Regions from separate parts of the Cupriavidus sp. 207A1 genome, predicted to be linked through region 1. Evidence: predicted binding sites of a transcription regulator. Region 1 holds the regulator's gene; each other region holds the start of a gene.
The links. The regulator FNR, encoded in region 1, switches genes on or off when oxygen is low (the NO sensors DNR and NnrR bind a similar motif). The targets are predictions, from matches to a motif close to TTGATNNNNATCAA.
Positions count from the first base shown of each region.

Region 2: a site for FNR is predicted at 5,184-5,197, ahead of hemN (oxygen-independent coproporphyrinogen III oxidase). Genes of this name have one in related genera too.
Region 3: a site for FNR is predicted at 4,537-4,550, ahead of AC3FMM_RS17330 (universal stress protein). Genes of this name have one in related genera too.

Region 1 is NZ_JBYOJO010000003.1:229,395-239,984, reverse strand. Features, by position in the region: gene AC3FMM_RS06730 (sulfite exporter TauE/SafE family protein) at 303-1,061, opposite strand; gene fnr (fumarate/nitrate reduction transcriptional regulator Fnr) at 1,139-1,864, shown strand; gene AC3FMM_RS06720 (hypothetical protein) at 1,919-2,164, opposite strand; gene AC3FMM_RS06715 (FixH family protein) at 2,161-2,370, opposite strand; gene ccoG (cytochrome c oxidase accessory protein CcoG) at 2,414-3,886, opposite strand; gene ccoP (cytochrome-c oxidase, cbb3-type subunit III) at 3,936-4,853, opposite strand; gene AC3FMM_RS06700 (cbb3-type cytochrome oxidase subunit 3) at 4,856-5,020, opposite strand; gene ccoO (cytochrome-c oxidase, cbb3-type subunit II) at 5,024-5,683, opposite strand; gene ccoN (cytochrome-c oxidase, cbb3-type subunit I) at 5,702-7,150, opposite strand; gene ccoS (cbb3-type cytochrome oxidase assembly protein CcoS) at 7,302-7,448, opposite strand; gene AC3FMM_RS06680 (heavy metal translocating P-type ATPase) at 7,451-10,042, opposite strand; gene zapE (cell division protein ZapE) at 10,145-10,590, opposite strand, start outside.
Region 2 is NZ_JBYOJO010000016.1:55,351-65,940, forward strand. Features, by position in the region: gene gcvT (glycine cleavage system aminomethyltransferase GcvT) at 1-910, opposite strand, end outside; glycine riboswitch at 1,006-1,130, opposite strand; glycine riboswitch at 1,152-1,239, opposite strand; gene AC3FMM_RS25280 (YMGG-like glycine zipper-containing protein) at 1,315-1,542, opposite strand; gene AC3FMM_RS25285 (UvrD-helicase domain-containing protein) at 1,813-3,909, shown strand; gene AC3FMM_RS25290 (ABC transporter substrate-binding protein) at 3,934-5,061, opposite strand; gene hemN (oxygen-independent coproporphyrinogen III oxidase) at 5,273-6,730, shown strand; gene AC3FMM_RS25300 (c-type cytochrome) at 6,807-7,700, opposite strand; tRNA gene AC3FMM_RS25305 (tRNA-Arg) at 8,165-8,240, shown strand; gene AC3FMM_RS25310 (diguanylate cyclase) at 8,293-10,041, opposite strand; gene AC3FMM_RS25315 (MipA/OmpV family protein) at 10,352-10,590, shown strand, end outside.
Region 3 is NZ_JBYOJO010000008.1:275,641-286,230, reverse strand. Features, by position in the region: gene AC3FMM_RS17360 (bifunctional acetate--CoA ligase family protein/GNAT family N-acetyltransferase) at 1-787, opposite strand, end outside; gene AC3FMM_RS17355 (BON domain-containing protein) at 884-1,537, opposite strand; gene AC3FMM_RS17350 (BON domain-containing protein) at 1,602-2,249, opposite strand; gene AC3FMM_RS17345 (CBS domain-containing protein) at 2,318-2,782, opposite strand; gene AC3FMM_RS17340 (Hsp20/alpha crystallin family protein) at 2,807-3,229, opposite strand; gene AC3FMM_RS17335 (helix-turn-helix domain-containing protein) at 3,594-4,379, shown strand; gene AC3FMM_RS17330 (universal stress protein) at 4,611-5,063, shown strand; gene AC3FMM_RS17325 (DUF1488 family protein) at 5,102-5,380, shown strand; gene AC3FMM_RS17320 (hypothetical protein) at 5,590-5,844, opposite strand; gene AC3FMM_RS17315 (universal stress protein) at 6,003-6,842, shown strand; gene AC3FMM_RS17310 (DUF3606 domain-containing protein) at 6,953-7,141, opposite strand; gene AC3FMM_RS17305 (hypothetical protein) at 7,255-7,497, opposite strand; gene AC3FMM_RS17300 (peptidase associated/transthyretin-like domain-containing protein) at 7,792-8,514, shown strand; gene AC3FMM_RS17295 (PAS domain-containing sensor histidine kinase) at 8,772-10,529, shown strand; gene AC3FMM_RS17290 (heavy metal translocating P-type ATPase) at 10,549-10,590, opposite strand, start outside.

The DNA of each region.
Region 1 (10,590 bases):
TACGGGTATCGGGAGCAAGGCCGGCATCTACCACGCCGCAGCGCCAACCGGACTTTTGAACCAGATCTTTTGAACCGGATGGATCGCGGGGACTGGCGCTCATCGAAAGCCTTCCGCTTCCCGCGTCCCGAGCGCGCCTTCGGATAGGAAGACCGCCAGGCGCTGATCGCCGCTGCTTACCGCAGCCTGTCTGACTCCGCGCGATACCGCAATGCTGGCGATTGTATGGCATTCCCGGCTCCGCCTGCAACCATCATCCTGCTTGCGCGGGGTGCCGGCGCCGCAGGATGCCGCATGGGGCATCAAAACACCAGGCAAAAGCCCTGTTCCGCCAGCGAATGTGGCAGCAGCACCGCTCGCGCAATGCCAAGCCCGCCGAACGCCATCACGGCAAGGCCCGCGCCCAGGCGCACGCCCGGTCGCCGCGACCACAGTCTCAGATAGCCGGACAGCCCGGACAGCACCAGCAGGTTCGGCAGCGTGCCAAGCCCGAACACGCCCATCACCAGCGCGCCCGAGCCGGCATTGCCCGCCAGCAGCGCCAGCGTCAGCGCACCGTAGACCATGCCGCACGGCACCAGCCCCCAGGCCAGGCCCACGCCATAACGCCGGGCCAGCCCGCCGCGCGCCCGCACGAAGGCCGGCAACGCGCCGGCGACGCCGCCGAGCCGCCCGGCCACCGCAGCGCCGGCACGCGCCGCCAGCCGCTCCAGCCAGTTCACGGTAAAGGTACTGCCGCGCAGCAGGCGCCAGCCCGACCACAGCAGCATCAGGCTGCCGGCGCCGAACAGCCAGCGCTGCACTGGCAGGTAGTCCTGCTTCCAGGCGGTGGCGCCCGCGGCGCCCAGCGCCGCACCGAGCAGCATATAGGTGGTAATCCTGCCAAAGTGCATCAACAGTAACTCGCCGAGCCATGCAGTGCGGCTGCGCACCAGGCTGACCGGCGCTGCCTTGCCGCGCCGCTGCTCCACGGCCAGCGCCACGCCGCCGCACATGGCGGCGCAGTGCACGCCGCCCAGCAGAGCGAGCAGGAAAACGCTGATCAATACTCCAAATGTCAATTCTGTCTCCCTGCCGGATCACATCGCACGGTAAAATGCCCATATCGTGCCCCGCTGCCATTTCTAGCAGGTTCCAATTGCTCACTTCCATCCCCATTACCGAGATGTCGCCCCGCTGCTCCACCTGTGCGATGGGACAGCTGTGCCTCCCGGTTGGCATGTCGCAGCAAGACCTTGCCAAGATCGACACGCTGGTGCAGGAACGCATCCGCGTGCACAAGGGGGAAACCCTTTACCGCATGGGTGACCCGCTCACCGCGGTCTACGCCATCCGCTTCGGTACGCTCAAGACGCATGTCACCACCGAAGACGGACGCTCGCAGATTACCGGGTTCCACCTGCCCGGTGAAATCGTCGGCCTCGACGGCCTGGGCGAGATGCAGCATGCATCCGATGCGACCGCACTCGAAGATACCGAGGTATGCGTGGTCCGCATGAACGATCTGCAGACGCTGTCCGCCGACCTGCCTTCGCTGCAACAGCAGTTCCTGCGCCTGATGGGCAAGGAAATCACGCACGACCAGCTGATGCTGGTCACGCTCGGCTCGATGCGCGCCGAGGAACGCCTCGCCGCCTTCCTGATCAACCTGTCGGAACGGCTGTCGGCGCGCGGTTATTCGGCGTCCGAGTTCGTGATGCGCATGAGCCGCGAAGAGATCGGCAGCTACCTCGGGCTGAAACTCGAGACCGTGAGTCGCCTGTTCTCGCGCTTTGCCGAGGCCGGGCTGATCCAGATCCGCCAACGGCATGTCAAGCTGATCGACATCGACGGCATCAAGCAACTCTACAGCCGTAGCTGCTGAGCCACCGCGGCGTTGCCGCGCCGCCTGCGGCGCCGGCAACGCGATAGTCCTTCCCTATTCCAGTTCGTCCGTATCCGCCAGCCGCGTCGGCATGGTGTACAGCGTCAGCCCGCTGGACAACGCGCAGAACACCCACGCCAGCAGGAAGCCGACGGTATAGACCGACTCGCGCGACGATTCGATCGGATGGCCGAAGAATTTGAGGTCGCCCGGATCGACGACGGAAAAAACCGTCGCCGTCGCCAGACCCGCCATCAGGAAGCCCGGCCACAGCACCCACATCAGCCAGCGCAACCTCATGGCTGCCTCGCTGCCGCGGACTTGGGCGCCACCGCTTCCACCTTCTCGACCACCAGGCCATGCCGCGCCGCGCCCTGCACCGGCAGGTCGGGGTGTGCCGACGCCAGCCAGATCGTCACGCCGCACGCCACCATGGCCACCAGCGGACCGGCCATCAGCAGCCATGGCCACGGTTCCTTCCACCACGGATTGCCTTGCTGACTCATCTTGCCCCCTTCGTCCTGGCGACTACGTGTGAGTCGCCTAGCTTCACAAATCGCGCGGCACGATAAAACTGGTGGATTGCCGAATTTCAGCATGCCCTTGCTCCGTGCCTTCGCTCGTTACTGTTACGTTGATCTTGTGCGTGCCTTGCCTGGCGGCCTCTATCGGCACGCGGATGCGGATCGGCAGCAGCCGGTTGGAGGTTGGCGCCAGCGATTCGGCCTGCTTGTCGTATTCGACCGTCAGGTCCTTCAGTTCATCGCTGTCGGCACGCACGCGGATCTGCATCGGCGCCTCGGTGGTGTTGATCAGTTGCAGCCGATAGACGTTCTCGATCCAGCGCCCTTCCACCTCCCGGCCCAGCGCACCGCGATCGCGGATGATGTCGACCTTCAGCGGCGTGCGCAGCATGATCGACGCCATGAACCCCGCCAGCAGCGCCACCCAGATCACCGAGTAGATGATGACGCGCGGACGCAGCAGGCGCTTGCGCGATGCCGCAGCGGACAGGCCCTTGCGCATTGCGTTTTCCGAGGTGTACCGGATCAGCCCGCGCGGGTAGTCCATCTTGTCCATGACCTGGTTGCAGGCGTCGATGCAGGCGCCGCAGCCGATGCACTCGTACTGCAGGCCATCGCGGATGTCGATGCCGGTCGGGCATACCTGCACGCAGATGCTGCAGTTGACGCAATCGCCAAGCCCGGCCTGGTGATGGTCGGTCTTGCGCGAGCGGCTGCCGCGCGGCTCGCCGCGGCCGACGTCATAGGTCACGACAAAGGTGTCGCGGTCCACCATCACGCTCTGGAAACGCGCGTAGGGGCACATGTACTTGCATACTTGCTCGCGCATGAAGCCTGCGTTGCCCCACGTGGCGAACGCGTAGAACAGCATCCAGAATGCCTGCCAGGGGCCCAGCGTCAGCGCCAGTACCTCGCCGCCCAGTTCGCGGATCGGCGCAAAGTAGCCGATGAACGTGAAACCGGTCCACAGTGCGATCAGCACCCACAGGAAATGCTTGGTTGCCTTGATGCGGAATTTGCGCAGGCTCCACGGATCCCCGTCGAGGCGGATGCGGGCGATGCGGTCGCCTTCGACCCGCCGCTCGATCCACATGAAGATCTCGGTGTAGACCGTTTGCGGGCACGCGTAGCCGCAGAACAGCCGTCCCGCGATCGCCGTGAACAGGAACAGCGCCAGCGCGGAGATGACCAGCAGCACCGCCAGGTAGATCACGTCCTGCGGCCACAGCACCAGTCCGAAGATATAGAACTTGCGCTCGCCAAGGTCAAACAGCACGGCCTGGCGTCCGTTCCACTGGAGCCAGGGCGTGCCGTAGTAGATCAGCTGGGTCAGGATCACCAGCCAGACCCGCCAGCTGGAGAACGCGCCCTTCACCGAACGCGGATAGATTTTGCGGCGGACCTCGTAAAGGGTTTCTTCCGAGGTCTCGCCCGGCGCAGCGGCCGACCGTTGCAGGTCGGCCGCCCGGGCCACTTCTTCGGTCCCGGGCGCATTCATGGGCGAGTTCTCCCGCGAGCCTCGAGCGCTCGCTCACATGAGTCGTCGATCATTGCCCGGCTCCGCCTCCCGTATTGGACAACCCCCACACATAGGCCGTCAGCATGCGGATGCGTTCGGGCGTCAGGATTTCCTCGTGTGCCGGCATATGGTTGTTGTGGCCCTTCAGGATGGCCTCGACGATGCTGGCTTCCGAGCTGCCATAGAGCCAGACATTGTCCGACAGGTTCGGCGCACCGAGGGCCTGGTTGCCCTTGCCGCCGGCGCCGTGGCAGGCCACGCAGGTGGTCTTGAACGCGCCCTCGCCGCGCGACACGCGGATCGGATCCGACGACAGCCCGGACAGCGAACGCACGTACTGCGCCACGTCGCCCGCCTGCTTGGCATCGATGACAGCGCCAAACGGCGGCATCACGCCATTGCGGCCCTTGGCGATGGTCTGGCTGATGGTCTCGGGCTCGCCGCCGTACAGCCAGTCGTTGTCGGTCAGGTTGGGGAAGCCCCGGCTGCCGCGCGCATCGGAGCCATGGCACTGCGCGCAGTAGTTCAGGAACAGGCGCTGGCCGATCTCGCGTGCCTGCGGGTCCGCCGCCACCTGCTTGACGTCCATCTTCAGGTACTTGCCGTAGATCTCGTTCTGCATGCGTTCCTGCGCCGCGCGGTGCGCGGCCAGTTCGCCCTGCGTGGAGAACTTCAGCACGCCGGCGTACGAGCCCAGGCCCGGATACAGCACAAGGTAGGCCAGGCCGAAAATGCAGGCCAGCAGGAACATCCACATCCACCAGCGCGGCAGCGGGTTGTTCAGTTCACGCAGGTCGCCATCCCAGACATGGCCGGTATCTTCCGTGCCGCCTGGGGTCTTGGTGATCTTGCGTTGGGAGAACAGCAGCCATACGCACCAGACGATGCCGATGAGCGCGATGGCGGCAATGTAGTAACTCCAGAAATCGGAAATGAAATCGCTCATGGCTAGGTGTTCCGGCTCGATGTTGTCGTAGTTTCGTCAGGCAGCGCGAACGGCAGCATGGCGGATTCGCGGTTGGCGGCCTGGCGGCCGGCGGACCAGGCCCACCAGCAGATGCCGAGGAAAACGACCATGGACACGACGGTCGCGATGGCGGTGATCATGGCCATGGCTTACTCCTTCGGTGCCGCGGCGGCGGCATCGACGCGCACGTTGCGACGGTTGGTGCCGAGGCCCTGCAGGTAGGCAACCAGCGCGTCTTCCTCGGTCTTGCCTTTCAGCTCTCCCGGCGCCTTTGCGATGTCGGCGTCGGTGTACGGCACGCCCAGCTTGACCAGCGCGCGCATGCGCGCCTGGATATCGTTGGTGGGCAGCTCGGCCTTCTCCAGCCACGGGTACGACGGCATCACGGATTCCGGCACCACGTCGCGCGGGTTGCGCAAGTGGATGCGCTGCCAGTCGTCGGAGTAGCGTCCGCCCACGCGCGCCAGATCGGGGCCGGTACGCTTGGAGCCCCACAGGAACGGATGGTCGTAGACCGATTCGCCGGCGGTGGAGTAATGGCCGTAGCGCTCGGTCTCGGCCTGCAGCGTTCGCACCTGCTGCGAGTGGCAGCCGACGCAGCCTTCGCGGATATAGATATCGCGTCCCATCAGCCGCAGCGGCGAATACGGCGTGATGCCCGGATCCGGCTCGGTGGTGGAGTGCTGGAAGAACAGCGGCACGATCTGGACCAGACCCGCGATGCTGACCACGAGGATCGTGCAGATGATCAGCCAGCCGATGTTCTTCTCCAGCGTTTCGTGGGAAAAGAAGCGTTGTTTGTCGGACATCTTTCTATCCTGGATTGATCAGTGGGCGGAGGCGGCGATGCTGGCCGGAATCGGCGCATCCACGGCGGGCTTGCCGACGATGGTCTTGGCGATGTTGTAGGCCATCAGCAGCATGCCGGACAGGAAGCACATGCCACCCAGCAGGCGAATCAGATAGAACGGATATTTGGCCTTGACCGCTTCGACGAAGGCGTAGGTCAGCGTGCCGTCCGGTTGCGTGGCGCGCCACATCAGGCCTTCCATCACACCCGCGATCCACATCGAGGCGATATACAGCACCACGCCGATGGTCGCGATCCAGAAGTGCCATTCGATCAGGCGCACGCTGTACATCTGCTTCTCGCCGAACAGCCGCGGGATCAGGTAGTAGAGCGAACCGATGGAGATCATCGCGACCCAGCCCAGCGCGCCGGAGTGGACATGGCCGATGGTCCAGTCGGTGTAGTGCGACAGCGCGTTGACGGTCTTGATCGACATCATCGAGCCTTCGAAGGTCGACATGCCGTAGAACGACAGCGCCACCACCAGGAACTTCAGGATCGGGTCGGTGCGCAGCTTGTGCCAGGCGCCCGACAGCGTCATGATGCCGTTGATCATGCCGCCCCACGACGGCGCCAGCAGGATCAGCGAGAACACCATGCCGAGAGACTGTGCCCAGTCCGGCAGCGCGGTGTACTGCAGGTGGTGCGGGCCGGCCCACATGTAGGTGAAGTTCAGCGCCCAGAAGTGGACGATGGACAGGCGGTAGGAAAAGATCGGGCGCTCGGCCTGCTTGGGAATGAAGTAGTACATCATCCCCAGGAAGCTGGTGGTCAGGAAGAAGCCGACCGCGTTATGGCCGTACCACCACTGGATCATCGCGTCCTGCACGCCGGCATAGGCCGAGTAGGACTTCCACAGCGACACCGGCATCTCGATGTTGTTGACGATGTGCAGCAGCGCGATGGTCAGGATATAGGCGCCGAAGAACCAGTTGGCGACGTAGATATGCCGGGTCTTGCGCTTGACGATGGTGCCGAAGAACACGATCGCGTAGGCCACCCAGACCGCGGTGATCAGCAGGTCGATGGGCCATTCGAGTTCGGCGTATTCCTTGGAGCTGGTGATGCCCAACGGCAGCGTGATGGCGGCTGCGACGATGACCAGTTGCCAGCCCCAGAACGTGAATGCGGCCAGCGGGCCGCAGAACAGGCGCGCCTGGCAGGTGCGCTGGACCACGTAGTAGGAGGTGGCAAACAGCGCGCTGCCGCCGAAGGCGAAGATCACCGCATTGGTATGCAGCGGACGCAGCCGGCCGAACGACAGCCACGGTGTATTGAAATTGAGTTCGGGCCAGATCAGCTGTGCTGCCAGCAGCACGCCGACGGCCATGCCGACGATCCCCCAGACTACCGTCATGACAGCGAACTGTCTAACGACGCCGTAATTGAAGGTGTCGACGCGTGAAGACGCGGCAGTGACATCCATTCAGACCCCCAAAGCTTAGAGAAAATAAAAAACCTACTGACAGTGTGACTTTAGAAAAACCATGCCACGGGTGCGTTGATCTTTATCAAGCCGCTCCGGGCACGTCTTGAACCTGCGCGCGCGGCTCCGGTCCGAGGCACGCGCCGCGGGCTCACGGCTTGTCGTTGTCCAGCAGGATCGATTCGGCAGGCCGGTCCAGGTCGTCGTACTGCCCGGCATGAAGCGCCCACCACAGCGCGCCCGCGATGACCACCACGAGCACCAGGCTCATCGGCACCAGCAGGTAAAGCGTTTCCATCGTCAGGCTCCGTTATGCCGCGAGGTAGGCCGCGGCGTGCGCCGCGGCTTGCCGGCGCGCAGCAGGCGCCAGGCATTGGCGACCACCAGCAGCGAGGACAGCGACATGCCGATGCCCGCCATCCACGCCGTCACCAGCCCGGTCGCCGCCAGCGGAATGGCGACCACGTTGTAGAAAAAGGCCCAACCCAGGTTCTGGCGCACCACCCGGCGCGTCTGGCGCGACACGGCCAGCGCCGTCGCGATCTCGGCCACGCCGCCGTGCGTCAGCACCGCGTCCGCGCCGGCCTGGGCCAGCGGCGCGCCGCTGCCGATCGCAATCGATACCTGCGCCTGCGCCAGCACCGGCGCGTCGTTGATGCCGTCGCCGACGGCCAGCACCACGGCCCCGTCCTGCTGCAGCCGCGCCACGTAGTCGCGCTTGCCTTCGGGCGTGACCTCGCCGGCCATGCGCTCGATGCCGAAGTGCGCGGCCCACCAGTGCACCGCCGCCATGTTGTCGCCCGATACCAGGTGGCAGCGCACGCCCAGTTCGCGCAAGCGTGCCAGCAGCATCGGCGTTTCCTGGCGTTCGACGTCGGCCAGCACGAAGCGCGCCAGCGCGCCGGTCTCGGCGCCCAGCCAGACTACCGTGGCGCCGGGATGCATAAGGTTGTGGGCAGCGGCCGGCGCAGGCTGGCCAGCACCGCCCAGCGCCAAGACAAAATCGGCGCGGCCGAGGCGCAGGCGGCGGCCCGCGACCACCGCCTCGAGACCGGCACCGGGAACGTTGCGCATGTCGCTGACGTGCAGCGGCAGGCCGGTCAGATCGGGCGCCGCCGCCACCAGCGCGCGCGCGATCGGATGCTCGCCGCCACGCTCCATCGCTGCGGCCAGCGTCAGGCATCGAGCGGAATCGGCTTCTCCCAGCGGCTCGACCGCCGCCACGGCAAAGCGGCCCTCGGTCAGCGTGCCGGTCTTGTCGAGCACCACGTCGGTGACGCGGGCGAGCGTTTCCAGCGCGTGGCCGCGCGCCAGCAGCACGCCGCGCCGCGACAGCGCCGCGCCGGCCGCGGCCAGTGCCGCCGGCGTAGCCAGCGACAACGCGCACGGGCAGCTGACCACCAGCACCGCGATGGTCACCAGCAAGGCCCGCGAGGGATCGATCCAGAGGCCCCAGACCATGCCGGTCAGTGCCGCCAGCACCAGCAGCGTCGCCACGAACCAGCCCGCCACGCGGTCGGCCAGTGTCGCCAGGCGCGGCTTCTCGGCCAGCGCGCGGTCCAGCACCGCGACGATCTCGGCCAGGCGGGTGCCGGCGCCGACGCGGGTCACGCGCAGTTCCAGCGGGCTGGCGGTATTGAAGCTGCCGGCCAGCACGGTGTCGCCGGCGCAGCGGCGCACCGGGCGGCTTTCGCCGGTCAGCATGGATTCATCGAGTGCGCTGGTGCCCGAAGTGATCGCGCCGTCCGCCGGGACGATCTCTCCCGCCTTGACGCGGATCAGGTCGCCCGCGCGCAGCCGGGCGACCGGGATGCGCTCGCCCGCCGCACCGGCCGTGGCCAGCCGTTCGCACGTGGCGGGCAACTGGCGCGCCAGCATTTCGGCACCGCTGCGCGAGGCCTGGCGCACGCGCAGTTCCAGGTAGCGGGCCAGCAGCAGGAAGGCGACGAACATCGTCACCGAATCGAAATAGACCTCGCCCACGCCGCGCACCGTGGCCAGCGCACTGGCGGCAAAGCCCGCGGCGACGCCGATCGCCACCGGCACGTCCATGCCCATATGGCGCTGGCGCAGGCTGCGCCAGGCGCCGGCGAAGATCGGCGAGGCGGCATAGCACACCACCGGCAAGGTCAGCGCGAAGCTGGCCCAGCGCATCAGCTGCAGCTGGCCGGGATCGATGGTGGCTTCGTGGGTATAGATCGGCCATGCGTACATCATCACCTGCATCATGCCGAGCATGGCCACCGCCATGCGCATCAGCAGGCCGCGACGCGCGCGGCGGTCCTGCAGGTCGGTGCGCGAGACTTCGAAGGGCCAGGCCATGTAGCCGATGCCGGCCAGCGCCGCCAGCAGCCCCGACACCGTCTGGGCGTCGTCACGCCAGCGCACCACCACGCGCCGCGTGGCGACATTGGCGACCGCCGATTCCACGCCCGGCTGGCGCGACAGATGCTGCTCGATCAGCCACGCGCAGGCGGCGCAGCGGATATTCTCGGGAGCCAGCGTGATCTCGGCGCGGCCGCCGTCGAGCGGGCGGACAAATTGCGCGCGCAGTTCCGGGGCATCGTAGGCAGCCCAGACCGGCTCGGCCTGGCGCCGGGCATCGTCGTCGATGGGCCGGGCGAAGCGGGCTTCGTCGCCGTACAGGTGGGCAAAGCCGGCCGCATGGAGGGTCTGCGCCAGGGCCTGGCAACCGCCGCAGCAGAATACGCGGCGGCTGCCGTCCAGGTTGGCGGCGAGCGGTTCGGCATCGGTGACCGGCAACCCGCAGTGGAAGCAGGCCAGCGCCGCGCCGGCGCCGCGCGCAGCCATGTCCGCGCCATCGTGCCCGCCGGGCGGCGGAAATGGCGCCAGCATGCTGACGGAAGGACTGGTGGCTGGGGGCGGCGACATGGGGACCTTTTTCTACCCCGTCGAGGATATAGGCCGGCCCCCGATTTCAACTTGATATAGATCAAGGCGGCCCGGGTACGTCGCCCCGGGCCTGGAACACGGTCAGGTGAGCGTCGTATCCATGGTGCGGCGCTCGGATTCCAGGTACTCGCGCGACTGCATCTCGATGATGCGCGACACAGTGCGATGGAATTCGTTGGCCATCTGGCCTTCGGTATAGAGTTCGTCGGCCGGCACTTCCGCCGACATCAGCAGCTTGACCTTGTGGTCGTAGAAGACGTCGATCAGCCAGGTGAAGCGGCGTGCCTCGGACGACATCCGCGGCGTCATGCGCGGCACGTCGGACAGGATCACCGTATGGAACTGCGAGGCCAGTTCCAGGTAGTCGTTCTGCGAGCGCGGGCCGCCGCACAGCGTGGCAAAGTCGAACCACACCACCCCGTTGGCCTTGCGCAGCGAGCGCAGCTCGCGATGCTCGATATGCAGCAGCGGCGACTCGTCGGCGACGCCGGCAATCGAAGTGAAGGCATCCCGCAGCGCCGAGTTGG
Region 2 (10,590 bases), on a different contig from region 1:
CGCCGCCCTTGTCCCGCAGGATCAGGCCGAGGAACTGCTGGCGCGAACCCGCCGCGGTCAGTGCCGCCTTGCCGGTGAAATCGCGCTCGCTCTGCAGGTCGACGGTCCACGCCAGGCCCGCGTCCAGCGGCGAGACCTTGATGTCCATGTCCTGGCCGTACAAATTCATGCCGGCTTCCAGGCGCAGCGTGTCGCGTGTGCCCAGGCCGGCCGGGCGCACGCCCGCGGCATTCAGTTTTTCCCACAGGCCGGCGACGCTTGCGGCCGGCACCACCAGCTCGAAGCCGTCCACGCCGGTGTAGCCGGTGCGCGCCACCATCACTTCGCCGAGGGCGGGATCCTGCACGACCACGGCATTGAACGGCTTGAGTGCGTCGGAAGGCTGGGTCGACGGGAAGGTGCTCCACACCTTGGCGCGGGCGTTGGGTCCCTGCACCGCGACGATCGCCAGCGGCTGCACGCCCTCGGGCGCGACGTCCGTGCGGCGCGGGGTGATGGTCACGCCGCTGCCGGTGGCGTCGTTGCGGGCGCGGATCCAGTCGATATCGCCGACCGCGGTGCCGGCGTTGACCACCAGGCGGAAACGGTCCTCGGCGAAGAAATAGACGATCAGGTCGTCGATGACGCCGCCGTTCTCGTCCAGCATGCAGGAATAGAGCGCCTTGCCGGGGGACTGCAGCTTGTCGACGTTGTTGGCCAGCAGGCCGCGCAGGAAGCTGCGGGTATTGGCGCCGGCGAGATCGACCACGCACATGTGCGAGACGTCGAACATGCCGGCATCGTTGCGCACGGCATGGTGCTCCTCGATCTGCGAGCCGTAGTTGACCGGCATGTCCCAGCCGCCGAAGTCGACCATGCGGGCGCCGAGGGCGCGGTGGATAGCGTTGAGGGGCGTGGCCTGGAGCGTCATGGAATCCTCGGGGGCAGTCTCGGTTGGCGAAAACAAAAAAGGGCCATCCGCCGCAACGATCGCTACGCCAATATGGCGAGCAATCCGCTGCGGCGGATGACCCCTCTGTCCTCGATACCTGAGAGATTACGAGGCGGATCCCGTGGACCCAATCCTCGCGCGCCCCTTCGGTGGGCACGCTCGCCACGAATGACGGGTGCCGCTCTCCAGAGTGCGGCATGCATCGTGTGCATGTTGCATGCCGATCCGACCGGTCCGTGGTGCCTGAGAGTTTTCGGGTGATACCCCTTCGGCGGCGCAGGCGATGCGCGCTCTCCCGGTTGGATGCGCGCAATGTACGGGAGGCCCCGGCCTTTGTCAAACCACGGCAAGGGCCCGTACCCGCCGCTGCGCGCCGGGGCTGCTTACTTCTTCTTGTCGTCGGTGACAACGTTGCCGATGACGCCGCCCACGGCCGCGCCGCCCAGCGTACCCAGCGCGCTGCCGTCGGTCAGGACGGCGCCGCCGACCGCGCCGGCACCGGCGCCGATGGCGGTGTTACGTTGTTTCGGGGTCATGTCCGCGCAACCGGCAAAAGCCGCGACCGTCATGCCGATCAGGGTCACCTTGGTCAAAGTTTGCAGGGTTTTCATTGTTGGCTCCGATGTGATGATTCGTGCATGCCCGAGCGATCCGGCGGACCGGGGGACACACTGATTAGAGTGTCGCGTTATGTCATTGGCTCCGGTCTTTACGAAGTGTTACGCCAGTGACACGGCCTGGCCCACCCTCGCGGCTTGCGCTGACTGACCCGCCGCGGCGAGCGTGTTAACATCGGCAGCTTTGCCGCAGGCCCGGGTGACGGGATGCCGGCAAATCCGCTCTTTCCCGCGATTCCGCTGCCGCCCCCGACACCTGCCCGCATGACCCATGGCCTGAACCCCGCCCAATCCGAAGCCGTCCGCTACCTGGACGGGCCTTGCCTGGTGCTGGCCGGCGCGGGCTCCGGCAAGACCCGGGTGATCACGCAGAAGATCGCGCATCTGATCGAGGACAAGGGCTTCGAGCCGCGCCATATCGCCGCCGTCACATTTACCAACAAGGCGGCCAAGGAGATGCAGGAGCGCATCGCCAAGCTGATGGAGGGCAAGACCACGCGCGAGGGCAAGCGCATTCCGCTCAAGCAGCTGACGGTCTGCACCTTCCACTCGCTGGGCGTGCAGATCCTGCGCATGGAAGCCGAGCACGTGGGCCTGAAGCCGCAGTTCTCGATCATGGATTCGGACGACTGCTTCGGCCTGATCCAGGAGCAACTGGGCACCACCGACAAGAAGCTGATCCGCGGCGTGCAGAGCACGATCTCGCTGTGGAAGAACGGCATGGTCGACCCCGAGGCCGCGATCGCGCAGGCTGCCAATGCCGACGAGCACCAGGCCGCGCTGGTCTACCGCAACTACGTCGCCACGCTGAACGCCTACCAGGCGGTGGATTTCGACGACCTGATCCGCCTGCCGGCCGAACTGTTCGCGCGCAACGAGGCGGTACAGCTGAAGTGGCAGAACCGGCTGCGCTACTTCCTGGTCGACGAGTACCAGGACACCAACGCCTGCCAGTACCAGCTGCTCAAGCTGCTGGCGGGTGGCTCGCACCTGCGCGCGCCGGCCTTCACCGCGGTGGGCGACGACGACCAGGCCATCTACGGCTGGCGCGGCGCCACGCTGGATAACCTGCGGGGCCTGCAGACCGACTTCCCCAACCTGAAGGTGATCAAGCTGGAGCAGAACTACCGCTCCACCGTGCGCATCCTGGAAGCGGCCAACGCGGTCATCGCCAACAATCCCAAGCTGTTCGACAAGAAGCTGTGGAGCGAGCACGGCATGGGCGATCCCATCGCCATCCACCCGATGAACGACGAGGAGCACGAGGCCGAGTCGGTGGTGTTCCGCCTGTCGGCGCACAAGTTCGAGCGCCGCGCGCAGTTCCGCGACTACGCCATCCTTTACCGTGGCAACCACCAGGCGCGGCTGTTCGAGCAGATCCTGCGGCGCGAGCGCATTCCCTATGTGCTGTCGGGTGGCCAGAGCTTCTTCGACAAGGCCGAGATCAAGGACATCTGCGCCTACCTGCGCCTGATCGCCAATCCCGACGACGATCCCGCCTTTATCCGCGCCATCACCACGCCGCGCCGCGGCGTCGGCAACACTACGCTCGAAGTGCTGGGCACGTTTGCCGGGCAGGCCAAGGTGTCGTTGTTCGAGGCGGCGATGATGGGCGGCATCGAGGGCAAGCTGCAGCCGCGCCAGCTGGAGCCGCTGCGCGTGTTCTGCGAATCGATGGTGCGGCTGGCCGACCGCGCGGCGAAGGACCCGGCTACTGAAGTGCTCGACGACCTGATGGCCGGCATCCACTACGAGGCTTACCTGTACGACAGCTTCGACGAGCGGCAGGCGCAGTCGCGCTGGACCAACACGCTGGAGTTCCTCGAATGGCTCAAGCGCAAGGGCACCAAGCCGGAAGCGGTCGAGGGCGAGGAAGCCACTGGCTACGACAACGCCGACGGCTTCGGCAGCGAAGGCAAGAACCTGCTTGAGCTGACGCAGACCGTGGCGCTGATGAGCATGCTCGAAGGGCGCGAGGAAGATCCCGACGCGGTGCGGCTGTCGACGCTGCACGCCTCCAAGGGGCTGGAATATCCGCATGTGTTCCTGGTCGGCGTGGAAGAGGGCATCCTGCCCCACTGCCGCGAAGACGACGACATGACCGACGAGAAGATCGAGGAAGAGCGCCGGCTGATGTATGTCGGCATCACGCGCGCGCAGCGCAGCCTGCAGATCAGCTGGTGCAAGAAGCGCAAGCGTGCGCGCGAGACCTATTCGTGCCAGCCGTCGCGCTTTATCGGCGAGATGAAGCTGGAAGAAGCGCCGGCGCCCAAGGACGACACCCCGGCGATGAGCCCCAAGGACCGGCTCGGCGCGCTCAAGGCGCTGCTGGGCAATGGGGGCAAGGCGGTCGCCGGCTGAGCGGTCACGGCGCCCGCGCAGCTTCTACCGCGCGCCCGACACCGCCAGCGTGACGTACTGCGAGCCGCGCTGCCCGCGCGTGAAGTCCAGCGTGAAGTCGCCGACATCGACGCGCCCCTGCAGCGCCCGCCGCAACTCCGCCGTGCCGCCGGAGCGCACACCCTGCAGCGAACGTGCGAGCCAGGCGGCACCGATATAGCCGGCCAGCGTCGCCGGCGACGGCGGCTCGTCCAGGTACTGCTTCATGCGCGCCACGTGCTCCTTCACCACCCGCAACGTGGCCTGCTGCGGCCCCGGCGCGACCTGGGTCAGCACCATCCCGCCGGCGTAGCCGCGGCCCAGGATCTCGCGCGCGGCATTGGCGCTGACCGCGGACAGGCCCACCAGGAAGCCGTACCACCCCTGCGCCGCCAGCGCCCGGCCCAGTTCGGCATAGGCCAGCGTGTCGCCGGCGACGATCACCGCGCCCGGGCGTGTTGCCGCAATGCGCCGTGCCGCGGCGTCGCCGCTGCCTTCCAGCAGCACCGCGCGGGTGCCGGTCTGCGCCTCCAGCCGGGCCAGGGACGACACCGCGAAATCCGGCGCCACGGCCAGCGCGATGTGCGTCAGCCCGTAGCCGCGCAACTGTTGCGCGGCCGCGTCCAGTTCCGCCTGGTAGTCGGCCCGCGTGAACCAGACATTGTCGGCGGCCAACGCCAGCCCCGACAGCGGCGCAATGATCTGCATGCCGCGCCGCGCCAGTTCGGTCGATGACGCGAGCGCGGGCAGCAGCCGGTCGCCGGGACCGAACAGCAGCCCCGCATGTTCCGTGTCGGCCAGCGACACCGCCTGCGCCAGCGCGCGGCGCGGATCCGGGTCCGCATCGCGCACCACGTGCTGGATCCGTACAGGACCGCCGGTGGCGTTGACGGCGTCGAACATTACCTTGGCCCCGGCCAGGTAGTCGCGCGCCAGGTCGGACTGGGCGCCGTTGCGGTCGACCAGGTGCCCCACCACCACCGTGCGCGGCGCCTGTGTCCGGGCAGAGAACGCGGGCAGGGCCAGCGCCATGCCGGTCGCGGCAAGCAGCCGGCGCCGGCCGGCGTCTGCCGGCGGGTGGTCGCGCAGCGGTGGGTACGGCACGGGCGTGGGGGAGCGGCGGGAACGTGACATGGCTGGAACCTGGCGGATCGCGCGTGGGCGCGGTGGCGCGCAGCGTACCCGGCACCCATGACACCAATGTGACGTACGCGTGCAGCCCAGCGGCAGCGGCGCCGCTCGGCTCAGGCGCGCATTTGACGGCGGTCAAGCTACGGGCGCCGGGCCGGTCCTACGATGACGTGTCGCATACCCATTCCCCCGCGCCCCCATGAACCCGTCAGCCATGACTTTCCCCGCGCTCGACCGCCGCGCGCTCTCCGACTTCCGCGCGCTGGCCGGGCGCATCGACGGCAACGGCCCGCGCTATACCTCGTACCCGACCGCCGACCGCTTCCACAACGGCCCCGACCCGTCGCTGTACCACGACGCGCTGGCCGCCTGCCGCGCCGATGCGCCGGCGCCGCTGTCGCTGTACCTGCATATCCCGTTCTGCGAGAACATCTGCTACTACTGCGGCTGCAACAAGATCATCACGCGCGACCACGGCCGCAGCGCGCGCTACGTCAGCTACCTGGGCCGCGAAATGGCGCTGGTGGCCGGGCGGCTGGGCGAGCGCCGGCAGGTGATCCAGTCGCATTGGGGCGGCGGCACGCCGACCTTCCTGAACCCGGAAGAAATGCGTCGCGTGATGGCGCTGCTGAACACGCATTTCGCGCTGGCGGCCGACGGCGAGCACTCGATCGAGATCGATCCGCGCCGTGTCGACCATGACCGCATGGCGCTGCTGGCCGAGCTGGGCTTCAACCGCGTCAGCCTGGGCGTGCAGGATTTCGACCCCGAGGTGCAGCAGGCCATCCACCGCATCCAGCCGTTCGAGGAGACCCGCGCCGTGGTCGATGCCGCGCGCGCGCTGGGCTTCCGCTCGGTCAGCCTGGACCTGATCTACGGGCTGCCGCACCAGACCGCGGCGCGCTTCGGCCGCACCATCGACCAGGTGCTGGCGCTGCGCCCGGACCGGCTTTCGGTCTACAGCTACGCCCACCTGCCGCACGTGTTCAAGCCGCAGCGCCGCATCGACGAACAGGCGTTGCCACAAGCCGGCGAGAAGCTTGACATCCTGGTCTCGACCATCGAGCGGCTGACCGCCGAGGGTTATGTCTATATCGGCATGGACCACTTCGCGCTGCCCGACGACGACCTCGCCGTGGCCCAGCGCGAGGGCCGGCTGCAGCGCAACTTCCAGGGCTATTCGACGCACGCCGGCTATGACCAGGTCGGGCTCGGCATCTCGGCGATCGGCGCGATCGCGGGGCGCTACGTGCAGAACGCGCGCACGCTCGACGACTACTACGGGGCGCTGGACCAGGGCCGCCTGCCGCTGGCCAGGGGCGTGGCGATGACGGCCGATGACCACCTGCGGCGCGAGCTGATTGGCGACCTGATGTGCAGTGGCGTGCTCGATCTCCCTGCCATCGAGGCGCGCCATGGCATCGATTTCAACGAGGCCTTTGCCGCGGAACTGGCCGAGCTGGAGCGCCTGGCCACCGACGGACTGGTGTGCCACGAGCCCGGCCGCATCACCGTGACGCCGCTGGGCCGGCTGCTGGTGCGCCGCGTGGCGATGGTGTTCGACCGCTACCTGCGCGACGATGCCGCCCGGCCGGTCGACAGCGGCGCGCGCGCCGCCAACGACGGCACCCAGCCGATCCGTATCGTGCCGCGTTACTCGCGCGTGGTGTAGCGCGCAAGAGCGGCCCCGGGCCGGACGAAAAAAAACCCGCGCAAGGCGCGGGTTTTTTGTTGGCGTCGGCGCCGGCTTACTTGGCGGCGTTGGCCATGTAGTCCGACGCGGCGATCACATCGGCATCCGGGCCGGCATAGCCGCCCTTGGGCGGCATCACGCCCTTGCCCTTGAGCGCAAAGTTGTGGACCGCATCCATGCCTTCCTTCAGGCGCGGGGCCCAGGCGGCCTTGTCGCCGAACTTGGGCGCACCGGCCACGCCGGCGGCATGGCAGGCGGCACAGACCTGCTCGTAGACCTTCTTGCCCACTTCGGCCGAGGCAGCTGCCGGCGCGGCAGCGGCGGCGGCAGGTGCGGGTGCGGCAGCGGCTGCCGGAGCCGCAGCGGGGGCCGGCGCTGCAGCGGCAGCCGGGGCGGCCGCTTCAGGGGCTGCGGCCGTTGCAGGCGCGGCAGCGGCCGGGGCCGGCGGCTCGGGGAACTTGGCGCCGCCGGCGTCGGCCAGGTAGACCACGGCGCGGGCCAGTTCGTAATCGGTGTAGTCGTCAGGCGTGCTGCCGGCGCGCGGTGGCATCGCGCCCTTGCCGTTGAGCACCGACTTCATCAGGCCGTCGAAGCCCTGGCCGATGCGCGCGGTCCAGTCGCCGGCGGTACCGTGCTTGGGCGCACCCGCCGCGCCGGTGGCGTGGCAGGCGGCGCAGATTTCCTTGTAGACCTGTTCGCCGGTCTTGAACACGCGCGGCGCGTTGGGATCCTTGATTTCGAGCGAGGCGACCGGCTTGATGCGATCGTTGACGGCTTCGGCGGCGGTGCTCGCACCGGCGCTTTCGGTCGAGCCGTGTCCGACGAAGTTGACCAGCAGGATGATCACGATGATCGGCACCAGGAACGCCGCGATCACGACTGCGATCAACTGCTTCGGGGTTTTGATGGGAGACTCGTGCTCGGGGTGTTCGTTGTGGACGTCGCTCATACAGAACTCTCAGTTTTGCAGGAAACCTTCTGGCCGCTTACGCTCGGCTTGCTTTTTCTGGCCCTGGTGTGGCCCTTCGCTGACCACTATCCGGCCCCATCCGGACCGCCCGCGCTCCCCTGCGGCCCTTGCCTGACTTGGGTCTGTTGCCATTTGCGTACCTCGGCCTGTCTCCCGGACCGGGGCCCGATTGTCGCCGACAACCAGCCGCCCGGATTTGACCCCGGTCGACTCGTTGCGCCGACGGCGCGACGGGCACGATTTGACGCAAATAGCTGGCGATTATAGCGCCAAAGCCCCCCTGCCAGTGCCAAAAAGCGGCGGTTGCGAGACGTTCCCCGGCGCCAGTATCGGCCCCGCATGGACGGCGCCGGGCAAAAGCGGTATCCTATGCGACTTTCCAGCGGCGGCATTCGCCCGCCGCAGCCGCTGTACCCGCAAAACCGGTTGCAAAACCGTCCTGTGCGCCCGTAGCTCAATGGATAGAGTACTGCCCTCCGAAGGCAGGGGTTGCTGGTTCGATCCCAGCCGGGCGCGCCAATCCCATCCGGATTCCCGCTTTACGCGATCAGATTCGCTTTCCAACCTACGCTCACGCCGTGCGCGCAGGAGCGGGGGTGCCGTCGTCCATCGGCTCTGTCACCGGGTCGTCGCTGACGACCCGGTTGCGCCCGGCGTTCTTGGCAGCATAGAGACGACGGTCCGCCACCATCAGCATGGTGTCGAGGCTGTCGGTGCCGTCGGCGCCCAGGTCCGATACGCCGATCGAAACCGTGAAGCGGATCTCCCCCTTGTCGGTCGCGTCGGCTGCCGGCTCGCAGACTACCTGGCCCAGGACCTGGCGCAGCCGCTCGGCCGCCTCTGTCGCTTCCGCGATGCTGGTACGCGGCAGCAGCACGGCGAATTCTTCGCCGCCGATGCGCGCCGGCACGTCGATGGACCGCACGGTCGCGCGCACCACGTCGGCCAGTTTTTTCAGCACGCGGTCGCCGCTGGCGTGGCCCCAGTTGTCGTTGATGCGTTTGAAGCGGTCGATATCGACCATCATCATCGACATCGGCGTCTTCTCGCGCAGGCTGTGGTTGTGCTCGATGGCAAAACGCGCCTCGAACATGCGACGGTTGGACAGCCCGGTCAGCGGGTCGGTCTCGGCCAGTTCGCGCAGTGCTTCGCCGCGGGCGAGGTAGTGTGAAAACAGCTTGCGGAAACCCTGCAGCGTGACCCACAGCAGCAGGGCCAACGACAGCGCGCTGGCCGCCAGCACCGCGCTCAGGTGCGAGGCGGTGCGCAGCAGCAGGTCGGTGGCGGAGAAGTAATCGACCAGCATCAGGTTGCTGCCGCCGATGCGCTCGAACATCAGGCGGCTGCCGTCGGGCAGGTGTATCGTGCCGGCACCGCGGCTGAACATTTCCCGGGGCGTGGCTTCGCGCCCGGCGGGCGGCACCACCGAGTCAATCTTTTCGACGCCCTTGACTTCGCGCGTGCTGGCGCCGATCAGGTGCCCGTCGATATCGATCAGGAAGCTGTGCACGCCCTTGCGCGTGGTGCTGGTCAGGTAGTCGTCCAGGCTGCGCTGCGAAATGGCGGAAATCGCCACGCCGCGGAACTGCGCGTGGAGATAGACCGGCAGGCTCAGCGTCAGGTACATGCCACTGTCACCGCCGACCGGCACCATCTGCCAGTGCAGGGTCCGATCGGGGTTGTTGCGCGGCAGGTGCTCGCGCATGAGGCCTGCATCGTTGACGCGCCGCAAGACGGCGGCGGTGCGGGCTGGCGGCACCGGCGGATAGGTGACAAAGAAGCCGTTGGTGGACACGTACATCAGTTTGCGCGTGACCAGCGGGTTGACCGGCTCGGCGCTCAGCAGGTGGCTGAGGCCGCGCGCCACGTACAGGCCGGGCAGCAGGTCTTCGTCGCGGCGGGAAAAGCCATCCAGGCCTTCCAGCATGCGCGGGCCGGCGCCGAGCAGCACCGCATCGCCTTCCGGCGCCGGCAGCTGCCACAGGTCGTCGTTGCGGTGCGCGTAGACGGCTTGCAGCGGCGGATCGGCTTCGACCGCGTGGGGACCCATCTGCAGGCGGATCAGGTGCTGGGCGAAATTGCGCACGCCGCGCAGCCGCTCGGACTCAACGTTCAGCACCGAGCTGATGCCGGCCACTTGCAGTTGCTGGGTTTGCTGCAGCGTCTGCACTTCATGGTCACGCAGTACCACCAGGCCGTGCGCGGAAATGATCAGCAGCAGCGCGCAAGCGGCGGCAAAAGACAACACCACGAAGCGTTGCGGCGTGCGCACTGCCTGTTCCCAGAGCCGGTCGAGCAGTGCGGAAAGGCGGGGGCGCATGGGTAACTCCAGGGGGTTCCTGAATCCGTGCACGCAGGGTACAGCAATCGCGCTCGGCTTCGCGCGCGCACGGACTTCAGCGAACTGAGCTCATCATGTGCCATCCGGAATAAAAGGCAAAGGAGGTCGATATGTCATTGCCGGATTTGGAATGATGCGGGCTGTGGAGGCATGGATATCGCCACCGCCGGCATGGATCTCGACCCGGACTTAATTCGCGGCGCGAAAAGTTTCAGGACGGTCCCGCCACCTGGCGCTCAGGCCATGCTGATAAAGTCGCCCGACCATACCCTGTCACGGACGACATGCCATGGCGATCACGACAAGCCTTCCACGCCGACTGCGCGGTGCGCTGGCCGGCATTGCGCTGGTCGTGGCCGCGCACTCCGGCGAGGCCGCGCCGGTAAGCCTGCCGGGATCGCTGCCGAACATGGTCGGCCTCGGAGTTGGCTCCACCACCGAATTCGCCGGCGGCAAGGATCGCATGCTCGGCGTGGTGCCCGGCGTGCGCTATGTGACCGCGGGCGGACGGCTGCTGGAATGGTATGG
Region 3 (10,590 bases), on a different contig from region 1:
CGGCAAGCGCGCCCGTATGGGAAGCGGCGGCGCGTGACGCCTGCGCGCTACGCCCGCCCTTGATAATCAGTACAGGCTTGCTGCGCGCCGCCGCGCGTGCCGCCGACATGAACCTGGCGCCGTGCCGGACCGCCTCGATATAGAGCAGGATGGCGCGGGTGGCGCTATCGCGGGCCAGGTAGTCGAGTACATCGGCCACATCCACGTCGGCGCTGTCGCCCAGCGAAATGAAGTGAGAGAAGCCGATCTGCCGCGATCTCGCCCAGTCAAGCACCGCCGTGGCCAGCGCGCCGGACTGGGTAGCGAATGCCAGGGTGCCTGCGATGGCCGCACCTGGCGCGAAGCTCGCATTGAGGCGTACGCCCGGAGCGATCAGGCCCAGGCAGTTCGGTCCCAGGACCCTGAGCAGGTGGGGCCGTGCTGCGTCCAGAACGGCCTGGCGCATAGCGCCGGCGGCACTGTCCGCCGGCCCCTCGAAGCCCGCGCTGAGCACAATCGCCGCGCGCGTGCCGATCGCACCGAGGGCGGCGACAAGACCTGGGATGGTGGCCGCGGGCGTACAGAGGATGGCGAGGTCGGGCGGCGCGGGCAGAGCCCCGATCGACGGATAGCAGGGCACGCCGGCGAGCGTCGCGTACTTGGGGTTGACCAGATACACCGGGCCAGTGAAGCCACTCGCCATCAGGTTGTCCAGCACCGTGGCGCCGACGCTGAGCGGCCGCCTTGTCGCCCCCACCAAAGCCACCGATCTTGGGCGAAATAGCGCATCGAGATTGCGGATTGTCATGACGGGTAGTCTGCCAGTGAACGCAGGTCGAAGTCTGGCAGAAGTCCGTCGCGGGTACCGGCGCGGCGGCTGCCGTCCCATGGCGCGGTCGTGTGCTTATAAGTTGACCAGGATGTCGTTTTCCACGGCGATCACGCCCGGCCCGGCCCACGCTGCCTCCAGCGCCGCCTCGCGTTCGGCCCAGGTGCGCAGGCTGCCGCGCAGCCGGACCACGCCGTCCTTGGCCTCGACGGCGACGTGCGCCGCATCATCCGTAGCCTGCCGCTCGATCGCCCGCTGGATGCGGTCCTTGACGTCCTGTGGCTGGACCGACGGCTGGACCACGATCGCGTTCGTCACGCCGACCACGCCGTACAGCCCCGCCACCGCGCGTTGGGCCGCCATGCGCTGGTAGTTCCAGTCAACCGTGCCAGTCAGGGTGACCGAACCATCTTCGACCATGACACGAATGCTATCAACCGGCACCATGGACGTCCACGCCAGGATATTGCTGGCCGCGCGCGCAATATCGGCGTCCGTGCGCCGGCACTCGCTGGGCAGGCGCACATCGATCTCTACCGCGATCGCCTTCACGCCTGCGACGCCCCGGACAGCATCCTCTGCCGCATACTTGGCCGCATGGCTGTCGAGGTGGCCGGTCAGCGTGACCACGCCGTCGCGGACTTGGACGCCGACCTCGGCGGCCTCGACGGCCGGATCCCAGGACAGCGCTTCCACGACACGCTGCTTGAGTTGGATATCGCCTTGCATATCGCCTGTTCCCTTCATCGCTTTGGGCCACTGGGCGCTCTGCCTCATAAGAGGCAGACGCGAGTCACGGCCTGGTTTCGAGTTGGTCAATCACTGCCGAGATGCCCGGTGCGGACCATACCGCACCCACTGCGGCGCGGCGGTCCGCCAGGGAATCGACCTCTCCCGAGAGTGTGGCCGTGCCCCCTTCCACCTTGACGGTGATGTGGTGTGCTTCGCGTGAGGCGTGCCGCTTCAAGGCGTCTTCGATCCGTCTCTCGATGTCGGGAGGCACGGCGGTGGCGTTGAGGCGAATGTTGTTGACAAGGCCGACGAGGCCCCGCAATTGGCCCACGGTACGCTCGGCCAGCCGCTTCTGATAGCCCCAGTTCACTTCTCCGGACAACGTCACCCACCCGCGCTCGACGCGGACCATGACGGCATCCGGGGGAATATGTACATGCCACTGCAGCGCTTCCCGAGCCGCTGCGGCAATGGACTCGTCCGCAAGTGCACCGGGTGCATGCACGTCCAGCTTGACGACCACCGCGCGCACGCCGGCAACGCGCTCCGCAGCGCGTTCGGCCGCCAGCTTGGCGGCGTAGCTGCCCAGATGGCCGTTAAGCGTGACGATGCCCTCGTTGACTTCAACCCCGATGGCCGCGGCGTCAATCGACGGGTCCCAGTCGAGCTCTTCGCTCACTTCCTTTTGAATCTGATGATCGGTTTTCATCTTGATCTCTTCCAGAAAGCGGGCGCCGCAATACGGCGCCGTTCATAAAAGCCACACCACATGCCGCATCACGCGTGCAACGTCGACTGGATGCTGCCTGAGCGTTCGCGTTGCAGCTCGTTGCGAATAAGCGCGGCGATCATGCCCCAGTCGGCCGCCAACGCGCCGAGCAGATCATCGAGCGAAATCACGCCGCTCACGGCTTCGTGGTCGAGAACCGCCAGGCGCCTGACGCCGTGCGACAGCATCATCTGGATCGCGTCGGTTAACGCGGCGTCCTGCGAGATGGCGACGAGCCCGCGCGTCATCACGTCGATGACCTCGGTGTGGCAGGGGTCGGAGCCGCTGGCCGCGGCACCGGTGACCATGTCCCGGTCGGTAACCATGCCGACCGCGCGCGTGCCATTGGGGGAATTTTCCGTGACGATCAGCGCGCCGACATGGCGGTCCCGCATCTGCACCGCCGCTTCCTGCAGCGTGCAAGACAGCGGTACGTGAACGGCCTTGGCGGAGCAGATATCCTGAACCCGCATGACATTCTCCTTGTCCGCGCCGCTTCAGCGGATGGTTACGCGCTGCTGCGGCGACGCTTCCTTTTTGGGTAGCACGACCCGCAGCACGCCGTCCTGGAAGCTGGCATCGATATTGTCTGTGTCGATGTTGCCGTCCAGGGTGAAGGCCCGCTGCATCGCGCCGCTATAACGCTCCTGACGAATCACGCGATCGCCTTCCTTGACCTCGGACGCCTTCTCCAGCTTGGCGGTAATCATGACCGTGCCGCGATCCACGCTGACGTTGATATCTTCCTTCTTCACGCCCGGCAAGTCCGCGGTGATGGCATAGCTGGCGTCGGATTCCGTCACGTCAACCTTGAAGGGCAGGTCGGCTTCCGCGCCCAGCCTCAGGTTGCGGAACATGCCCTGCAGCATGTCGCCAAGCGGTTCGATCGAGAACGGGTCATTGCGTCGGATATTGCTCATCGTAGTCTCCAGAAAAGCGGCAACACTGCCAGCCGGGTCCTTCTACTCTGGCAAGCGCCGGGCATTTCGACTTGTCTTGCATCAAGCCGATAGGAGATTGCGGTCGCGCTCCCGGGCAAAACCAGATGTCTGGCATACCGCCTGCCGGGGCGCCGAGGGTCCTGGTCAGCCCTGTGTCAGGGAAGCCTGACAGGACGGTCCGCAATACTGACGAATAACTCAGCGGAGCCTTCTAGGAAGGGGACGGGTGTCCACCCATACTTACGGTCAAAAGAACTTGGCACAGGTAGATGCAGACCTCCGACAGCCGGGTAACAGCGGGTCGGAACAGGATGGCCACAGTCCGGAGACAACCATGTATGAGATGCTCAGCAAGGCCGAAGTGCTTACCAACAACGCGGCTGATACCTTTGCCTCGTGCGAGCCCCGCTCGCCCGTGCTGGCGTCACGGCCTGCCGCGGCAAGCGCCGGGGCGCGCTGCGCCAGTTGCATGATGCGGCACATCTGCATGGCTGCAAGCCTGGAAGTCGATGACGTGGAGCGGCTCGACCGTGTCATGCAGGGGTGGCGGACGGTCAGGCACAACGAACGGCTGTTCCGCGCCGGCGATCCCTTCCGCAGTCTCTACGCCGTGCGGGCCGGCTCCTTCAAGACCGTTGTGACGCCGGAGCGCGGCAAGGAGCATATCTCGGGCTTTTTCATGGCCGGTGACGCCATCGGCATGGACGGCATTTGCGATGAGACGCACGCTTGCGACGCTATTGCCCTGGAGGACAGCGTGGTTTGCCTACTGCCCTACCATCTGCTCGAGGCGCTCTGCCGCGAGATCAAGCCGTTGCAGCGGCAGTTCCACCGCATGCTCAGCGCCGAGATTGTCCGGGAGGCAAACCAGATGATGCTGCTGGGCAACATGTCGGCCGAGCAGCGGGTCGCCAACTTTTTGCTCAGCATCTCCGCGCGCCATCGCGCCCGCGGCTACTCGGCCACATCTTTCGTCCTGCGCATGACTCGGGAGGACATCGGCAGCTACCTTGGCGTGACGCTCGAAACGGTGAGCCGGACCTTATCCAAGTTCCAGCACGAGGGCTTGCTGGCCGTGCAAGGCAAGTCGCTCGAGTTGTTGAACCTTGATGCGCTGGACGCGCGCTAGCCGTTCCACTGGTCCACGTGAAAGATGCAAGCGAGCCGGGCAGCAAGTAAGTCGACGCCTACGCCGGCGAAAACAACCCACGCCCGCCAAGCACTGCCTGGGGCCGATCCGATCATCATGAATCCATCGGGACTTCCCAGTGGAAGCCGCAACGGCCTTGACACGCATCAATAGCGCGGCGGTGAGCTGTCCTACGCTGAGATCAATACCTCGACTTCCCGGAGCCCCGCCATGTATCACCGCATCCTTGTTGCCATGGACGGCGGCGCCGCCTCGGAACTGGCGCTGGATCAGGCGATGGTGATTGCACAAGCCTGCGAGGCGGAAGTGGAGGTGGTCTACGTCGTCGATGATCGAAGCCCATTCATGGACGTGACAGGCCTGGATCCGGTGAGACTCGTGGAGGATCTCACCACCGCCGGCGAGAGCGTGCTTGCCGCCGCGCGGGGCCGGCTGGCCGCGGGCCATGTTCGCCATGCCACGCGGTTGCTCGGCAAGCCGATGGTACAGGGGGATATCGCCGTCACCATCGCGACAGAAGCCAACGCCTGGGGCGCGGACCTGATTGTCATGGGCACGCATGGTCGCCAGGGCGTCCGGCGTCTGGTCATGGGCAGCGTTGCGCGCGGGGTCGTCGCCGAGGCGCTCGCGCCGGTATTGCTGGTGCGGGCCCAACCAGCTTAAGCCATTGCGATTCAGGAGGGGCGTCACGCCAGTCAGCCATGTCCAAGATCGACTTCATCTGCGATGTACCGGAATATTGCCCGACTGGGCCCAGCTTGCAGTGCCCCGTGAAGGTGGACGGGGTACCGGCGGTCTATGAAATCACCGCGGAGGCGCTCGAAGACCATTTTGGCGCGCGCTCCTACCGCAGCGAAGACCTGGTGCCCGCATTCCAGCGCAACCGCCAGGACATCGAACAAGTGGCTGGATCCTTGTTCGAGATGACGGGCGCGAAGCATATCGTGCTGCACAGCGGGCATTTCCGCTTTGCGGTGTGATGGGGGCCGTTGCCATGGCGTTCCAGCCGCTGTGCCATGGTCCGTCAGGCCGCCAGGTATGGCGCACGCTTGCCGTGGCCGCATTGGCGTCGCTTTGCAGCGCCTGCACTTCAGTGCCGGATTTCTGGCGGCAGCCGAGACCGCGCGCCGTGGCGCACGTGCCAGCTGTCCCGGCTGCGGCATACCGGCTGTCCTTCGGTGGCGCATCGCTAATTGTGGTGCAGGTCGATGCCGAAGCCTTCGGCCAGCTCGCAATCTACGATGCCTGCCGCATAGGCAAAGAGCCATTCTTCGGCCCGTTTCAGGCTGGCGGGAGGGGCGGGCCAGTCCGGCGTAAAGCGTATGCCGAGACCACGGTCCGGCGCTTTGAGTTCTACCCGACCGCACAACTTGCCGGGCACGACGGTGTCCGGCAAGCATAGAACGATCTGAAATCCCTTGTACGAACATTTTGCTTCGGTCATACCCGGCCTCCGGAAGGATCAGGTGCATGCCACTTGACCGTGACTGCGGGCCCCTACGAGGCAATCATAGCCCTGGCATTGAAAGAGGTCTGCCCGTTACCTGCCGTTGAAGGTCCGGCGCCGGCCGTACGACAGAGCTTGCTTGATGGAGACAGCTGATGGACTACGCCACGATTCTGGTTCACCTGGACGCCAGCCGGCGCGTGTACCAGCGACTGCACCTTGCCACGCAACTTGCGGTGCAATACCAGTCGACGCTGGTCGGCTTGCTCGCCGTCGGCAAGCCCGATCCCGCCGGCATGCGCTATCTGGTCGATGGCGACCGCTATCTCGCTTCCTATAACGAATGGCAGTACCAAGTCGGCGAACGGGCGCGGAATGCGCTGAGGGATGCCACCGATGGGACGGCCGTTACGACGCAATGGCTGGCCCCGGACTGGGCGACCGCTGCCACGATCCAGGCCGAGTCTCGCTTGGCAGACTTGGTCGTGCTCGGACAGCATGAACCGGCTGACGAAGACGCGTACACGGAGCCGGCCTTCGTCGAATCCATCGTTCTGGAATGTGGGCGACCTGTACTGGTCGTACCGTACGCGGGATGGTTTCCCGGTATTGGCAAGACGATCCTGGTGGCCTGGAACGGGAGCCGCGAGTCTGCCCGCGCCATCGACGACGCTCTTCCGCTTCTCAGGCGTGCGGAGACGGTCAGCGTGGTGTCATGGACGCCGTCAAGCGCGCTGACATATCCATGGTTGTCGCCACCGCAATATGCGGTGGAATGGCTGGCGCGTCATGGCGTGACGGCGCAACTGCAGAGCTTTCCGGTCGACTCTGACGAGGATATCGGGCAACTGCTCCTGTCGCACGCAGCAGACCGGAATGCAGACTTGATCGTCATGGGGGCCTACGGCCATAGCCGAATCCGGGAACTGGCGCTGGGCGGCGTCACCCGGACACTACTTCAGTCGATGACCGTCCCATTGTTCATGTCGCATTAAACCGGCACCGATACAAGCGGTTTCGTTGCGCAGCGCCATCGGCAGATTGGCAGACGATGGCGCGAAGCCACGCGCGCACGCTGCAACGCATAGCCTGGAAGCCATCTCCATCAGGACGGTCGACCTGCCTCCAGTGTTTCGCGCACCGCGGCAATATGATCCCCGGCTGCACTGACGGCCATCTCCAGTTCCAGTTCGCTGCAATGCAACTCCCGGCACCAGTACTGCACCTCCAGGGGGTCCAGCAAATTGACGCGGCCCGGGTCCAGTGGCCTGGCCTCATTCTTTTCGTTGCACATGATTGGACCTCCATTCGCTGTGGTATCGCGTGATGCGCTCGCAATCCGGATAGCCGGCGGCACTACGAGGGACTCCAAGCGCGTAAGCCGAACAGGAGCAGGGCGCCTTGTGGCTACCGTAGATCGTACTCGCGCATCATTTCTGTGGTGACGGCGCGAACGGTAGTCAGGCAAGCCGCCGGTACAGCAGGAAAGCCATCGATGGTCCAGTTGCAGCCACCGTTGGTTGCCGTGTCGACACGGCGCGGCAACGGGATGCTGCAGTCGCGGAAGGCGTCGCCAAGGTCGGCGCACTCGTGCACGCGCCGCAGGATTTCGTCGCGGATCTGCTCCGCGCTGCCGAGATTCTTGATCATGTCGCAGACCCTCCAGCGGTGGTTCTGTGGTTGGAACGCCGTACCTGCGCGCTGCAACGTCACGTGCTCAGCCAGATGGCCCTGGCACCGGTATGGGTCAATCTAGACGTTGCACCCCGGATGCGGATTGCGCTGTATCAAGAGGGCCGCCGTGTGGCAAAACGCCGGCGCAAAGTCCAGAAACTGGTGCAGCCCGCAGCGGGGATCGTCGCTCAGCCTTGACGCGAATCAACGCCATCAGCGCTCTGTCACCTACCTTGTTTGTACGAGGAAACCGAAACGCCGGAAACACCAATGTGCCGCCCCACCTTTCTTCCTGCCACTGATGGCAGCCATTGCGCCGCGTCAGCGCCTGGACAAGGCCTTGCGCGGGCGCGGGCCACGCAAGCAGAAGCCTATGCGTGCGTCGTCGCAGACAGCCGTGACCTGGTTGCCAACTCAATCCAAGCCGCCTTGGCGTCGCTGCCGTCATGGGTAAGCGGGTGGTCCAGCGCGGCCCAGGCCATGCTGCGCATTGGATGGCTGCTGGCCGCGATGATGCCGCTATGGGCCTCGGCGCTCACCGGGTGCGCAATTCACTACGATCCCGGGGGCGTTGGCAACGCCGCCATGGTGCCGAATGGGGTCATGTACGCATCCGGGGGAAACGATGAGGCCGATACCAAAGCGATGCTGGCCATCGCCGACCGGTTCAATGTCCGGCTGACGATCGTGGATGCGGTACGCGGCGACCCGCTCCCGGGAACCGCCGTCTTCCTGGCCGGCAAGAGCGGGGGGGCGACCTTGCATGTCACGGAAGCGGGGCCGATGTTCTATCTTCAGCTTCCGGCAGGGGATTACCGAATTGCCATTGGCTATCAGGATTGGCTGCAGTTGACGGATATCGTCGTGGACGGACAGCCGCTGGATATGACGTTCCGCATGCCGGCGGAGGTGCCAACGGAGAACTGGCTGTTCTGCCGCAGCGAACCCGCGCAGCATGTGGTGAGTGGCAGCACGCGTCACCGCTTCGCATAGCACGTCGGACAGCGCCTCGCCGCCGGCTAGGTGAGCCGACCACGTGAAGTGGCGTGGCGCGAGAAGCACATCCAGGCAATTGATCAGCCGCACTCGCAAAAGCATGGGCGCACAAGATAAGCGCCATTGAGAGCCGGCTTTCCTTTGAGGCGGCAGAGTATCGGCTCGCCCACATATTTTGGTTGCGCTGAGAACACGCCGAGCTATATTGCTGTCAGAATCCTGCCACACGCACGCGACAGCCTGAAGTTGCCCGTATGACCGGCCAACCTTCCCCCCAAGGCAAGTTCCAGCCATTTGACAGATTACATCCTCGTGCCATCGATTTCACGATCGGCATGGGCACAGTCGCGGCGTTCATGGCACTGGCATATCTGGTGCACAAAGCGCTGCTGCGTTACTGGGAGGTTTCATCGCTGCTTGCTGTCTGGCTTGGGGCTGGAATCGGGCTGATGGTCGGACTGTTTCTGGTCCGCAGGCGTCGGGGGAGGCATCGGTCGTCCGAGAAGAGCGCAAGCCTGGAAAAAAATGAAGCGCGCATGTCGGCGATCATTCGCTCGTCAGTGGAAGCGATCATCAGCGTGGACAGCGAGCAACGCGTTGTGCTGTTCAACCCCATGGCGGAAGCACTGTTCGCCTGGCCGGCCGAACTGGCTATAGGCCGCCCCCTTGGCGATTTCATCCCCGAACGTTTTCGCGCCGCCCACGAAGAGCATGTGCGCCGGTTTGCTATCACTGGTGTCTCGGAGCGACAGATGGGTCGCCAACGCGCGCTTTTCGCCTTGAGGCGCGACGGCAGCGAGTTCCCGATTGAAGCGTCCATCTCCCAAACGGTTGAGGGCGGGACAAGATTGTTCACCGTCATGCTGCGGGACATAACCGAACGTGCGCGGGCTGACGAGGCGCTTCGTACGAGCCTGCAACGCGTGAAAGACAGCGAAGCGCGGCTGGCGGGCATCATCCGGTCGTCCATGGAGGCGATCATCACAGTCGACAGCGATCAGCGGGTCATCCTGTTTAATCCCATGGCCGAGACACTGTTCGCGTGGCCTGCCGCCGAGGCGATTGGCCGCCCGCTTGCCGACTTCATTCCTGAACGCTTCCGGCATGCCCACGAAGCGCACGTGCGCCGCTTTGGCGTGACCGGCGTGTCGGACCGCGCCATGGGACGCCAGCGCGCGCTGTACGCGTTGCGCCGTGACGGCACCGAGTTTCCGATCGAGGCCTCCATCTCGCAAATCGTCGATCAAGGCATCCGACTGTACACCGTGATGCTGCGCGATATCACCGACCGCGTACGGGCGGAGGACGCCATGCGGCGTTCGCGCGAGGCGCTGCAACACTTGTCGGACAGCATCCTCTCCACCCGTGAGGAGGAGAAGCGTCGCATTGCCCGCGAACTGCACGACGACCTCGGCCAGCGTTTGAGTGCCATGAAAATGGATCTCGCCATGCTCGGCGCCGACTTGGAGGAAGGCAAGAGCATGCAATCCCTGCTGGCGGACGTAGCGGCGATGAACATTGTGATCGACGAAACCGTGGCCTCGGTGCGGCGCATCGCCAGCGACCTGCGGCCCGCCTTGCTCGATGAGCTGGGGATGCTGCCCGCCATCGAATGGCTTGCCGGTGACTGCGCCAAGCGCTATGGGCTCTCGGTGGCTGTCGATGGGACCGATATCGAGGTGCCGGAGCAAGTGGCCATTGCCATGTTTCGTATCGTTCAGGAAGCGCTAAGCAATGTTGTCCGGCATGCCAACGCGACGGAAGTCCATATCGGCGTTGCACATGACCAGGGGCGGCTGGAGTTGCAGGTCCAGGACAATGGTGTCGGTTGGGACAAGATCGTCGAGGACGATGAGCCACGGAAATCGCTCGGACTCCTTGGTATTCGCGAGCGCGCGCGTTTGCTGGGAGGAACGGTAGACATAGACAGCGCGCCAGGAGAAGGCTTCTGTGTGGCAATCAGAATTCCCTATACAAAAAGAGAAAATCCGAAGGCGGGGCCCGCGGGTTAAGCAGACATGGCGCCGGGCATCACGTGGCTGGCGAGTCTTCGCGCAACGCATGGAAGAGCTC